3 regions of the Clostridium sp. Marseille-P299 genome follow, and region 2 is predicted to be linked to each of the others. Evidence: a T-box and tRNA genes for the amino acid it is inferred to sense, from the RefSeq annotation. Region 2 holds a T-box; the other regions hold tRNA genes.
What was found. A T-box is a leader RNA that pairs with one kind of tRNA and senses whether it is charged. The one in region 2 lies ahead of argS (arginine--tRNA ligase), so its partner is inferred to be a tRNA-Arg.
Positions count from the first base shown of each region.

Region 1: it encodes a tRNA-Arg, which carries the amino acid that the T-box ahead of argS (arginine--tRNA ligase) is inferred to sense. The anticodon was not compared.
Region 3: it encodes a tRNA-Arg, which carries the amino acid that the T-box ahead of argS (arginine--tRNA ligase) is inferred to sense. The anticodon was not compared.

Region 1 covers NZ_FJVE01000006.1:155,336-159,633, forward strand. Annotated here, with positions in the region: gene ligA (NAD-dependent DNA ligase LigA) at 1-566, opposite strand, end outside; gene rluF (23S rRNA pseudouridine(2604) synthase RluF) at 508-1,563, opposite strand; tRNA gene BN4220_RS04705 (tRNA-Arg) at 1,948-2,020, shown strand; gene BN4220_RS04710 (hypothetical protein) at 2,257-3,039, shown strand; gene BN4220_RS04715 (DUF5688 family protein) at 3,116-4,126, opposite strand.
Region 2 covers NZ_FJVE01000006.1:350,873-355,170, reverse strand. Annotated here, with positions in the region: gene BN4220_RS05570 (methyl-accepting chemotaxis protein) at 1-541, shown strand, start outside; gene argS (arginine--tRNA ligase) at 704-2,377, opposite strand; T-box leader at 2,440-2,681, opposite strand; gene BN4220_RS05560 (hypothetical protein) at 2,972-4,298, shown strand, end outside.
Region 3 covers NZ_FJVE01000005.1:423,163-427,460, forward strand. Annotated here, with positions in the region: gene BN4220_RS03695 (D-alanyl-D-alanine carboxypeptidase family protein) at 47-1,588, shown strand; gene BN4220_RS03700 (hypothetical protein) at 1,941-2,168, opposite strand; gene BN4220_RS20210 (hypothetical protein) at 2,137-2,295, opposite strand; tRNA gene BN4220_RS03705 (tRNA-Arg) at 2,720-2,793, opposite strand; gene BN4220_RS03710 (DUF3881 family protein) at 2,925-3,800, opposite strand; gene BN4220_RS03715 (HD-GYP domain-containing protein) at 3,967-4,298, opposite strand, start outside.

The sequences.
Region 1 (4,298 bases), 200 kb from region 2:
CTGCATAGATTTCTAGGATTTTTGTATTTAGCAGAAACATCCTCAATCATCGCATTCATTCGCTCAAAATCAGAGTACTTAATAAGTGCCTCACCACGAATGACCAATTCACCTTGATAAGCAATGCTAAGAGGAATGTTTTTAAATACTTTCGCATTATTTGTGATAACTTCGCCGACTTCACCATTTCCTCTTGTAACTGCTTTAACTAACTTTCCGCCTTGGTAAGTTAAAATAACGGTTAAACCATCCAACTTCCAAGAAAGTAAGCCTTCCTGATTACCAAGCCATTCTTTAAGTGTTTCCACATCTTTTGTTTTATCAAGTGAGAGCATTGGAGAATCATGTCTTTCTTTTGGAAGTTCGCTAAGGATTTCATAACCTGCATGCATCGTTGGACTACCTGCAAGTACAAAACCAGTTTCTTCTTCCAGTGCTTTTAGTTCATCGTAGAGCTTGTCATACTCAAAGTTACTCATAATCTCTCGATCTTCTTGCTCGTAAACTCTAGCGGCCCTGTCCAGTAGCTTGGTTAGTTCTTTGATTCTTTCCTTTTTTGATTCCATTGTTACTTTCTTTTCTGCTTCCATTGTAAAACTCCTTCTTACGTCCTTGTTCGCCATATGATTTTGATTCCGATTTCTTGTTATGACTCACTTGTTTTTGAAAATTCTTAGCTTTGTTTCTTGCTTTACCAGTGATTTTTCCTGTTGTTCTAATGCTGCCTTTATTTGATGAAGACTTCTTAGCACTTTCTTCCTTAACACGAACATCTACCATTTCATCATCAATTTCATCACTCATAGGAGCATTTGAGGAATCTTTGATTAATTCCCTTAAGCCTTCTAATTCTCGGTCCGTTAAATTACGATAGTCACCGATTTTTAATCTACCTAAATTAACGTTCATAATTCGAATTCTTTGTAAAAATACAACACGGTATCCAAGATACTCACACATTCTTCGTATCTGACGGTTTAGTCCTTGATTTAAAATAATACGGAATGTAAATTTATCCTCCGCTTCAATCGTACATGGTCTTGTCACGGTATCAAGTATTGGTACACCTGCCGCCATGGATTTTAAAAATTCTACAGTAATTGGCTTATTTACCTTAACAATATACTCTTTGTCATGGTTGTTTCCTGCACGTAGAATCTTATTAACGATATCGCCATTATTCGTTAATAAAATCAAGCCTTCAGAATCCTTATCAAGTCTTCCAATAGGATAGATTCTAGTTTTATATTGAATATAATCAATAATATTGTCTGGCTCTCTCTTATCCGTTGTACAAACAATTCCTTGTGGTTTATTAAAAGCTATTAATACTAATTTTTCTTCACGGTTTAATACTTTTCCTTGGAAACTAACTTCCTGTCCAGGAAACACTTTGCTTCCCATAACCGCTACTTCACCATCAATTAAAACCTTTCCTTGTTCGATATAAGTATCAGCTTCTCTTCTTGAGCAGACACCTGCTTCACTCAAATATTTATTAATACGAATTGCTTCTTGTTTCTTATCTGCATCTTCGAATATACGCTTCGTAACTTTCTTCATCTTACCTATTTATCCTTTCAATGTTTGCTTACGCAAGACAACTCTTTAATGAGTTATTATAGCATGTTTTTTGAATTATTACTATGAAAATGTTTGCACCGTACTTATAAGAAATTTTATTAATTTCGCATAACAAGCGGACTTTATTTTTAAACATTTTAAACTTTACAAAAATACGGTTTATAGATATAATAGGGATTGTGGCAATTTTATATGTATTATTTTTATGAAAATATTTTGAATAAAAATTACAGCTAAATTCATTTAGCATTACATATGTATAAGTGCATAAGAATCATTAAGCTCTGCCAGATAAAAAATAACGTTATTGGCACTTTAAATAATATATATAACAAATTAAACTTAATATTTTATTGATATTTTGCATCTGTAGCACAGTGGATAGTGCAGCAGCTTCCGAAGCTGAAGGTCGTAGGTTCGAATCCTATCAGGTGCATTTTTTACGCTCTTTTTTAAGCATTTCTCATTCAATTCGTTTAAATCCACCTTCTCTGAGTTATAATTATTACATAAATATTACATGCATATTAAAATAAGTTACAAATTTGCAATAAAATCATTGCTTTTTTTATGAAAATTTGCTATGATACAAATATAAATTTCCATATTTTATAAAGTTTGTAATGTAACGGGAACTTTATGTTATCGATTCATTGTAACAAGGAGCTATCTATGAAAATCAAATATAAAAAAATCTTAGTATTATTAACAACTGGTATTATGGGTATTGGAATGGTTACCCTTTCTTTTACTTTAGAAAATAAAAAGAGTACAGATGATCCAAAACCTATGAGTAGATCAATCGAGCCAGCAAATAGTAAAGATGATGTCTCTGCATTTGCAATGGATCCAATCATAACAAAAGCTCCAACTGCTACACCAGAGCTAGAAAATGATCTTGAATTAAACAAATACGCAGATATTAATAAAGTTGTTCAGGATTTTTACGAAGCCAAATTAACTTGTTCTGCAGAAGATTTTGTTCCTATTGTAACAAATGCGAACCAAATCGATATGGAACGTTTACAAAGAAAAATAGAGTATGTGAATAGCTATCAGAATATTAATTGCTATACGAAAAAAGGGATCAATGAAATCGATTATGTTGTCTATGTAAGTTATGATCTTGAATTAGCTACCATAGATACCTATGCCCCTTCCATTGATGAGCTTAGAATTACCTATGTGGATGGGACCCCTAAAGTATATTTAGGCGATATAAACGAAGATACAAGTAAGTATCTTAATGAATTACGTACTGGTGAGGATGTTGAAGTATTAGTCTCCGATGTTGTTACTCGTCTGGAAGAAGCTTGTGCAAGTGATGAGAATTTAAATGAATTTTATCAAAATATTCAAAATAGCTCTGTAGAAGCTGCCAAATCTGATAAAAGCGCAGATTCATCGAAATCATTAGATTCTGCTAATGCAAATACAGATACATTAGGAAGATAAAAAGCATATGCAAAATAGGTCACTATTTTGCATATGCTTTTTTTATTACCTTACCAATCTTAATTCTTAAAAATAATTATGCAATTCCAATCATCTGTTTATTACTTCTTGAATAACAATATATATCATCTGACAAAACATCTTCAAATGGTACTTGTGTTTGGTTGATTTCCATTACCATTTCTTTTAGTTGTTTTATACCAAGTTGTTCTTCCACAGGCACTAAAATAAGTTCATGAATACTAGATGGAAGTATAAAGAAATCATTGTCTATCTGATCCGCAAAATCAGATAAGATTTCAGGATATAAAATACAACTAGCACCATTAATTCCCCTTGAATTTGATAGCACATACATATCTACTTTACATTTTGGATTTTCATAGTGTAACATCTGAATAAATTCATTCGCTGCTTGTTCAGCCTCCAAATGTTTCTCTTCTGCTAAACCAAGATGGTTAATATCATCCATAGCAAAAGACATGACTTCTTTTTTCATTAATTCCAACATAACCTCTTCCATTGGACGAATCAATGCCGGAAAAATTTCCGGAGTATTTTTCATTGCAATTATATATAGTTCCTCAAGCTTCACTCCCCATTGTTTACGATGTTCCTCTGTAATTCGAATGGTTCCAATTCCTTCTTCATCATCCCTAACCAAACAATGGAAGGTAACTGCAAAATCTAAAACTTTAATATAAGGTACTGATTCTAGCAGTTCTTTATTTTTTTCGTAATTAATAATACGATAAATAATACTTGATTTCATCTCATCGTACCGAAATATGATTTCATCAAAACTATTTCTTTCACTATCCTTTGAGTATAAATACACATCTAGTATTTCATCGCAAATTTCATTTATTTGCCTTCCTTCTTCATATTGCGAAAAATATGTATTCAAATAGATACAAGGAACAATTAATTCATCCCTTTTACGAATGACCAAACTAATTAATGTCACACCGTTATTTTTTACTACTTTTTTTCGTTGAGAAAAATATTCACTCCCCAAATGCTCCATCAATGTTTTTTCTACGAAACATACAAACTCTTCAAACGACAACTTTTTCGATAACTGCATAAACTCTCCTTAACTTTAATTATAAATTGGCTTTTAGATTATATAAATTTAACTATAACTTTCAAAAATTTTACCTCTAACACATAAGAAAACTGGCCTATCTTCAATTACTAGAATCACCACTTCTAGTTTAAAAATAGGAATAAGATCGTTGTTTCTTCAGCTTCTTTTT
Region 2 (4,298 bases):
GGATAGTATTAAAGGTGTTGAAGTAATGATTGATGCCATAAAAGGGATTGCAAATCAAACGAATCTTTTAGCATTAAATGCCTCTATTGAGGCTGCCAGAGCAGGCGAGGCTGGGAAAGGATTTTCTGTTGTTGCAGAAGAAATACGAAAATTATCCTTAGGAACGAATAGCTCAGTAGAAAATATTGAAGATATAGTAAATAAGATCAATATAAGCACAGATAAAACTTATCAAAGTATCGAGACAATGCAGTCAGAAATCAATGAACAACATGAGAGTATTGTTGATGCTCAAGGCAAGTTATTAAATGTGACTAAAAATGTAGATAAGTTAATTGTTAGTATCAATGATTCCATTACGAGGGTGAAGAATATAGCAATTACTAACGAAAGCATGGTGGATGACACTACAAATATTTCAGCTGTGTCCGAGGAAATCAATGCAAATACAGAAGATATTTCGCAGTTAAGCCAAGAAGTTGCAGCAGAATCCGGTAATATTAATAATATGAATAATGAATTAATCAATTGGGTTAGATAATAACATAATTGGTGGCTAAAAAATTACACCCCCTGAAATTTCTTAGTAATGGTATGATATTCTAATCTTGAAATATTTATTGACGGGAATAATATTTCATATTGCAAACACGCAATTCCTAATAAATAAGGAGTTGCGTGTTTTATTAATTTGACTTAATATCTACATGGTTTCCACAGAATCGATACCAAGGATGGATAAACAATTTAAAATTACTTGTTTCACAGCTAGGATTAAATGCAATCGTGCGATTTTAAGCTCTTCACTAGAAGCATTAATTATAGAATGTTGATGATAAAATCGTGAAAATTTTTGTGTTAATCCGTATAAATAATTTGCTATGATATGAGGGCTCAAGTTTTTAGAAGCCAGCTCAATGACTTCATTCATTCTAGCAATCTCTAATATTAATTCTAGTTCTTCCTTTTGATCTAATAAAGAATAGTCCGGATTTTTTATTTCTGTATCTGTAAAGTTTCTAAGAATTGAAAAAATACGTGCAAGACTATATTGTAAATAAGGACCGGAATCTCCCTCAAAACTTAAAGCACTATCCCAATCAAAAGTAACATTTTTATCATTGGATGTTTTTATAATAGAATACTTCACAGCACCATAAGCGATTGCTTTTGCTGAGGTTTCATCCACAGAGTCTCTCCTTTTTTGAATTTCTGTTTTCGCCTTTTCATAAGCTTCTTTCATGAAATCTTCCAAAAGGATAACGGTGCCATTTCTCGTTGCCATTTTACCTTCTGCTAATAAAACAATGGAATAATGTATAACTTCAGGAGGAGTTAGACCTAATAGGTCTAATACAGCAGCTATTTGCTTAAAATAAAGCTTTTGGTCTTCACCTAAGACGATGATATTTCTATCATGATTTTTCTTTACTTTATCAATGGTATACGCGATATCTCTTAGTGGGTAAAGGGATGTTTTATCTTTCCTAGTTAGTACTAAATAAGGTGCTTTCATAGGTAAATTGTATTTCGATTGATTTAATACATAACGACCTTCTGAATCCTCTTCTAAATCACCTGTATTTTTTAGCTCTTCTAAAATATCATTTAATCGTTCGTTGAATAAATAATCAGATTCATAATCAAAGGCATCATATTCGATTCCTAACTCCTTTAGAATACTTGTTTGTCCATTGATGCATATATTTACAAGATTTCTGAATTGAGTTCGAACTTCTTCATCACCATTTTCTAATTTATATAAAAGGGAAAATATTTCATTTTCTAGTTCTGGATTCTCTTTTAGTTCATTGTTAATATCGATATATAAATCTAGTAAATCTTTAAATGATACACTTTCTTTTTTCATTGCACCAAGTAAAAGCATTGCTATTTGTTTTCCAATATCATTCACAAAGTAGTGAACTTCCACCTTGTATCCTTCAAATTTTAGTAACCGAACAATAGAATCGCCAATCATCGCATTACGTGCTCTACCAACATGAGGAGAGGCATTTGGATTAATGCTAGTATGTTCAATCAACGCTGTTTTGTTATGACCACTTTGATTTGAACCATAGGATTCTTTTAACTTAAGTACTTCTGTAATAATTGTTCTAAAAAGGATTTCTTTTTTTATAAAACAATTTATATAACCGCCGGTTGATTCTACTTTGTCTATAAAATCAAGAGATTGTATTAATTCTGATAAATCGTCTGCAATATCTTTTGGGGAACGTCTTAATATTTTTGAAAAACTAAAGCAAGGAATCGATAGGTGACCAGTTTCTACATTAGGTGAAGCCGAAAAAATTACTTCTAAATCGGTATACTGTTGCTGTATTACTTTTTTAATTTCTTCTTGAAAATAAAGCATAATATTCTCCTTTCGATGAACCTAAAATATAATGAATGAAACAAAAAAAGCTCCATCTCTAAAAAAGAGACGAAGCATCGTGGTACCACTCTAATTGGGGATTATTATTTCAAAAAAATTTATATGAAATCCCCCACTCAATTGTCTTTATCGCAGACATACGACCTCAATGTTTGCAAGTAGCAATTTTTATGAGGTTACTCCTCAGCTCTTTTCCAAATAAATATTAGTATCAAGCTCGCACCATCTCTTGATTCGCTGTTCTAAGGAATTTATTTGTACTTCTCTGATTCAACGTATTTACAATATTTGTTTTATCATTTATATCATAGTCCACAATTTATGTCAATCATTAATATAAGGGATAAAAAGGAAATTCTATAAGCGATAAAAACTTCAATTTACCTTTTGTCATTGCCTAAAATATGTAATTGCTATATATTACTGGAAATGAAAGAAATCTCAATAAGATTATGGATTTTGATGCATAAAACAAGTATAATATAATACCAGTAGAAGTAATAACTTCTAAATCAATATTGAATTACGATGAAGTTTATACAACAGAAAAAACAGAAGGGTTTTGGTGAATAAATGATAGTTTCAAAGCAAGAAATGCAGCGCTTATTAGATATTGAGCAAGAGTACAATGACTCACTAGTTAAAATAGAAGAAATGACAAAAAGTAATGAGGAAGGTAAGAATCTACTTGAAAAGAAACAGCAAGAAATTACCGCACTATCTCAACAAGTTACCTTCTTTAAAACTGAAATAGAAAAATACAATGAAATTACAGAAGAAGTGGAAGAATACGTTCGCGAAAGAGAAGATGAAATCACGAATCTTAAGAACGAAGTAAAAGAGTTTGAATCTAAGTTAGAAAACACCATTTCAGAAAAAGAGAAACTTACAGATTCTATTAATAAGAATAAGCAAGTTGTTAAGGATTTAGAGAAAAAAGTTAAAGATAATGAGAATGAAATTGCTTCTTATAAATTAACTTTAGAAGAAAAAGAACAAAATATTAAGCATATCACAGAACTTCTTGAAGAAACTGAAGTTATATTTTCAAATAAAGAGGAAGAAATCAATTTACTAAAAGAACAAATAGATACGTTAGAGAAAGATAATCAAGATAAGTTAACGGAATTACATAATAAAATCGATTCCATCGAATTATTAGAAGACGAGCTTAAAAAATTGAAGGAATCCTTAAACGAAAAGCAGAATGAACTTGATCAAGCCGTTTCTAATTTAGAAAATGTAAACGGTGAATTAAATAACAGCAAAAATGAATTTAAGAAATTACAAGAACTTCTTAAAGATAAAGAGCAGCAGATCAATCAAGTGAATAAAAAAATATCGGAAAGAGATAATTCTCTTGCCAATTTAAAGGAAGAACTTAAGAAAAAAGAAGAAAGTTATAATAAATTAGCTTCTGATTTTAGTCAAAAAGAAGTGGAAATCGAAACTCTTCAATTAAGCATAAAAGACAATGAAGAAGTCGTTGGAAATCTTCAAAAAGAATTGAAGGATAAAGAGGATTCATTGGAAATTCTTCAGTTGGAAGTGAAAGAGAAAGAAGATTCACTGGAAGCTCTTCAATTGGAAGTGAAAGAGAAAGAAGACTCATTGGAAATTCTTCAATTGGAAGTAAAAGAAAAAGAACATAATATTGAGAGTCTAAGCAAGAAAGTAGATGAAAAAGAGGCTACAATCGAAACTCTTCAAACAGAGAAGCAAGAAAATGATGAGTTTATTGAAAATCTTCAGACTGAGTTGAATGAAAAAGATAAATCAATTGGAGCACTTCAGTCAGAAGCGAAGGAAAAAGAAGAAACCAATGAAATTTTACAACAATATCTTGATGAAAAAGAAGAGAGTATTAAAGAGCTTGAAAACAAAATGGGAGCTCTTCAAA
Region 3 (4,298 bases), on a different contig from region 2:
GCTATAAAATATTAATTTTTTAGCTTTATGTCTTGGAGGACAAATAATGAAATTTTTTAAACGAAATAAATTCTTTAGAGTATTTTGCTGTTTACTTACAACAGTTTTTATATATAATTCAGTTCCTGTCAGTGCTAGTACAGTACAGACAAACGAGAATCAAGATAAAGCAAGTACAAACTCTTCCGATTTTACCTGGCCAAAAGGTCCATCGGTATATGCAGATGCCGCGATTGTAATGGAGGCAAGTACTGGTTTAATTTTATATGAAAAGGATATTTACGACGCTCATTATCCCGCAAGTATTACAAAAATCATGACAACCTTACTTGCACTTGAGAATAATAAATTAAACGAAACTGTGACCATGTCACATGAAGCAGAGTGGGATGTTGATTTTAACAGCTCACGTATTGGACTAGTTGAAGGAGAGCAACTCTCTTTAGAAGATGCCCTTTATGCCGTTATGTTAGAATCCGCAAATGAAGTTTCTTATGCCGTTGGTGAACATGTTGCGAATGGACCAATTACTGATTTTGCAAAAATGATGAATGATCGAGCAAAAGAACTTGGATGTAAAAATACTAACTTTGTGAATCCTCATGGCCTTCATGATGACAATCATTATACTTGTGCTTATGATATGGCCTTAATTGCACAAGCAGCTATTAAAAATGCCGACTTTCGTAAAATAACATCATCAAGAACTCATACAATACCGGCAACAAATAAAAACGTTGCTAGACCTCTTGCCAATCACCATCGTTTTATCAGAAAGACTCTAAATTATGATGGTACTATAGGTGGAAAAACAGGAGGTACAACAGAAGCTAAAACTACTTTAGTAACGTATGCTGAGCGCAATGGTTTAACTTTAATTGCTGTTGTTCTTCACGTAGACACTTCTCTTCATGCTTATGAAGATACCGCTAAAATATTAGATTTTGCCTTTGATAACTATTCCCTTTATAATATTGAACAAACTGAGATTTCAAGCGATACTAGCTTTCCAGACCTATTTTCATCATTACCTTTTTTTAAGAAAGATGACGAAGATTTAATACGTATCGGTGATGACAGTAATATCGTCTTACCAAATACAGCAAATATAAAAGATGCTGAAAAATCAATTACATTAACTCCAATTGATGAATTATCCCATGGTGACAATGTAATTGGAAAAATCTCTTATACCTATGCAGGTAAATACGTTGGTTTTGCTGATATACTATATTATAATAGCGATTATCCAATCACCAAAGAAATAATCGAAGAAAAATGGCCTAGTTACTTAGTATCTCCAGAAGTGGTTATTGCTGCTAGAGAAACCAATGAAAATACGACTAGTGATTCAAAAGAAGTAATTAATACTTCCAACAATAAAAATGAAACTGCAAAGACTAAATCATCTAAAACAAAGCCTATTCTCTTAGGTATTGTTGCAGGTGGAATTGTCCTTGTTATTGGTTGGTATATTCTCTTTGTTGAGTTTCCTCATAGAAAACGTAGACGAACATATCTTGCAAATCGTAAAAAACGCATGGACTCATTAAGACATTTAACCAGAGACGACCACTTAGATTTTTAGACCATTATTTAGTAAGGATCAATAATTTACTATCCTTTTACTTTCTAAATGCAATGATAAGATAGTTACTTCCACCTTACGTGATACTACAATGATAAAAGGAGTACTTTTATCTTACGTAGTAAATACAATAAAAAGTCTACTATTTTATATTTTATTGTTTATTAAACGAAACGTCAGCTCGCTATATTTACTAAGTTGAATATGGCTTTGCTATATGTAATATTAATAGGACTATTAGTAGAAAACGAGGTCAACTTCTAAGTTGCCTCGTTTTTTATACAATTATTTAATTAACTGAATATCCTATTCATTCCATTCTTTTAATTAGAACCTATCTATTACCAATGTCTCAAATTTCAGTGCTTTTAATGTCATCCAATCTATGTTCTATATTCTCCGTACCTTTTTTAGTAACAACATATATTGCTTTTTGTACAGTCTCTATTCTATTACTTGTTTCATCTATTTTTTTTAGGACTTCTTGCAATCGTAAATCATCTTCTTCTTTTTCCAGCAGATGTTTATTATAAATATCTGATTCAATCTTATTCATTAAGAAGTAGGCAGCAATCAACATTACGATTCCTGCCCCCCCCCACAGCCAGATAATCCGCATGAAATTCAATTAAAACAAAGGCTGCGAAATAAATAGAAGCAATGAAACATAATGTTGGAATTATTTTAGAATTTCTTTTCTCTTTCATGCCTGCCCCTTTTCTATGATTTTGCCCATCATCACTATTTACATGAATTATAATTTAATATAGACCGAACTAATTCGTATATGATATTGTTGTTCCAATCGCTTCTGACGGTGAATTTGCAACCACCTCATAACGATTTCATTATATCATGAATCAATCCCCTTCATGATCTTGTTACTTCAATCGGCATATGCAACGAATTTACAGATACCTCATTCCGCTTTCATTATATCATAAATGACATACTTACACAATTTTTCTAAATTTGGTGCTTTATATGAAATGGTTAACTACTGCAATCCCTAAGCATTACATACAATTTTTTTACCTTATACTAAATCTCTAAGGCAACATCATATTTTCTAGAGTCTTATTTAAAAAGTAAAAAAGAAGCATTGAAAATCAAAATTTTCAATGCTTCCAACGTCCCCAAGACGATTTGAACGTCCGGCCTATCGCTTAGGAGGCGATCGCTCTATCCAGCTGAGCTATGAGGACATCTATGAAAAGTTTTCTAAATCAAACTTATCACCTATAGAATTGTCATATAAATAATAAAGCGTATCCATACGATACGCTTATTATTATATAAACAAATTAAAATAAAGTCAAGTTATGCCTTAGTTTGCTTATGCAAAAAAATCCACATTACCTTGCATCCATACAATTCCTCGGAATCTTCTACCTACAAGAGGTTCCCCGAGTAAATCTTTTTTATTAATACAAACCTCAAAAACTAAATGATTGCAATCAACCTGTAGGATATAAACTTCTTCACCTGATTTTGTGTTTGTAACTAAGTTATGATCTAGAATCGTTCCTAGAATCGTATAATTATCCGACTCAGATCCGTAAGGTATAAAAGATGTATCAACAATAGAATAAATATCTTCATACTTGATTCGTTTTGATACCATAGCATAAAGGTCGATATCGTCTACCGTTAAACTATCAATCGCTTCCTGATTTCCCTTTTTTGCTTCCGCAATTAATTGATTTCTATGATGTATATCTGCATTTGAGATTTTGATCTGCTTTTCATCCTTTTCAACTGGTAATAATATTTTACCATCAAGAGCTAATGCAGACAATGTAACGGAATGCACTAAAGGTCCTTTTTTTTGTTTAAAATTCAAATAATCAATTGAATTTTGCAAATAAAATATGAGAGAAACACCTAAACGATAGTCATCGCACATACCAGTGTATGCATCGGTATCAACCCTTTTACTTATATATACTTCTTCTCTGGTACTTACATTGCGTCCTGAAAAATAGGGAAAATAATGTTCCATGTGAAACACTTCATTCTCATCATATTCACCTCGAACTGTAATACCTAATCCCTCGCCGAATTCCATTGATAATTCAGCAACGGAAGAAGAATTACCTAAACGTATCATGTGACGTTCGGATGCCTGATTAATAACCATTTGAACTAAGGCTTCTACTTCTTTTCTACTCTTCAATTGACTAAAGCCAATGGCTTTTAAAAAACTATGCATCTAATCACCTGATTACTTTCTGTCTTATTTCTAAAAATATAATTATCATCTATTATTTATAACACATTTTATGTATATAATCAATACAAGAAAAAGAGTTAACTATACGCTCAACTGTGATGAAGAGTTTAAAATATATTTATTCTATAATTGCTACATAGAATGTTTACTCATTTAATGTATCTCGTATAAATAGCGTCAATTCTTTTGTTAAATCCTTTTCTACTATCGTAGTATAATATTCACCATTTGCATCCTCAATCATACGAATGACAGGCCTTGTAGGTAATTTCTTATTTTGTCTAAGTACAACCCCTATTTCATTTTCATTTGTAATAACATAGGTTCCTACTGGATACGCCGCTACAGATTCAACAAATTTTCTCACTATCTTATGATCAAATTTTACCCCAGCTTGACTTATTATATAATCAATTGCATCATGCACTTTTAGTTTATTTGTAAAATAGCCATAAACCAAACTGTCAAATTCATCGC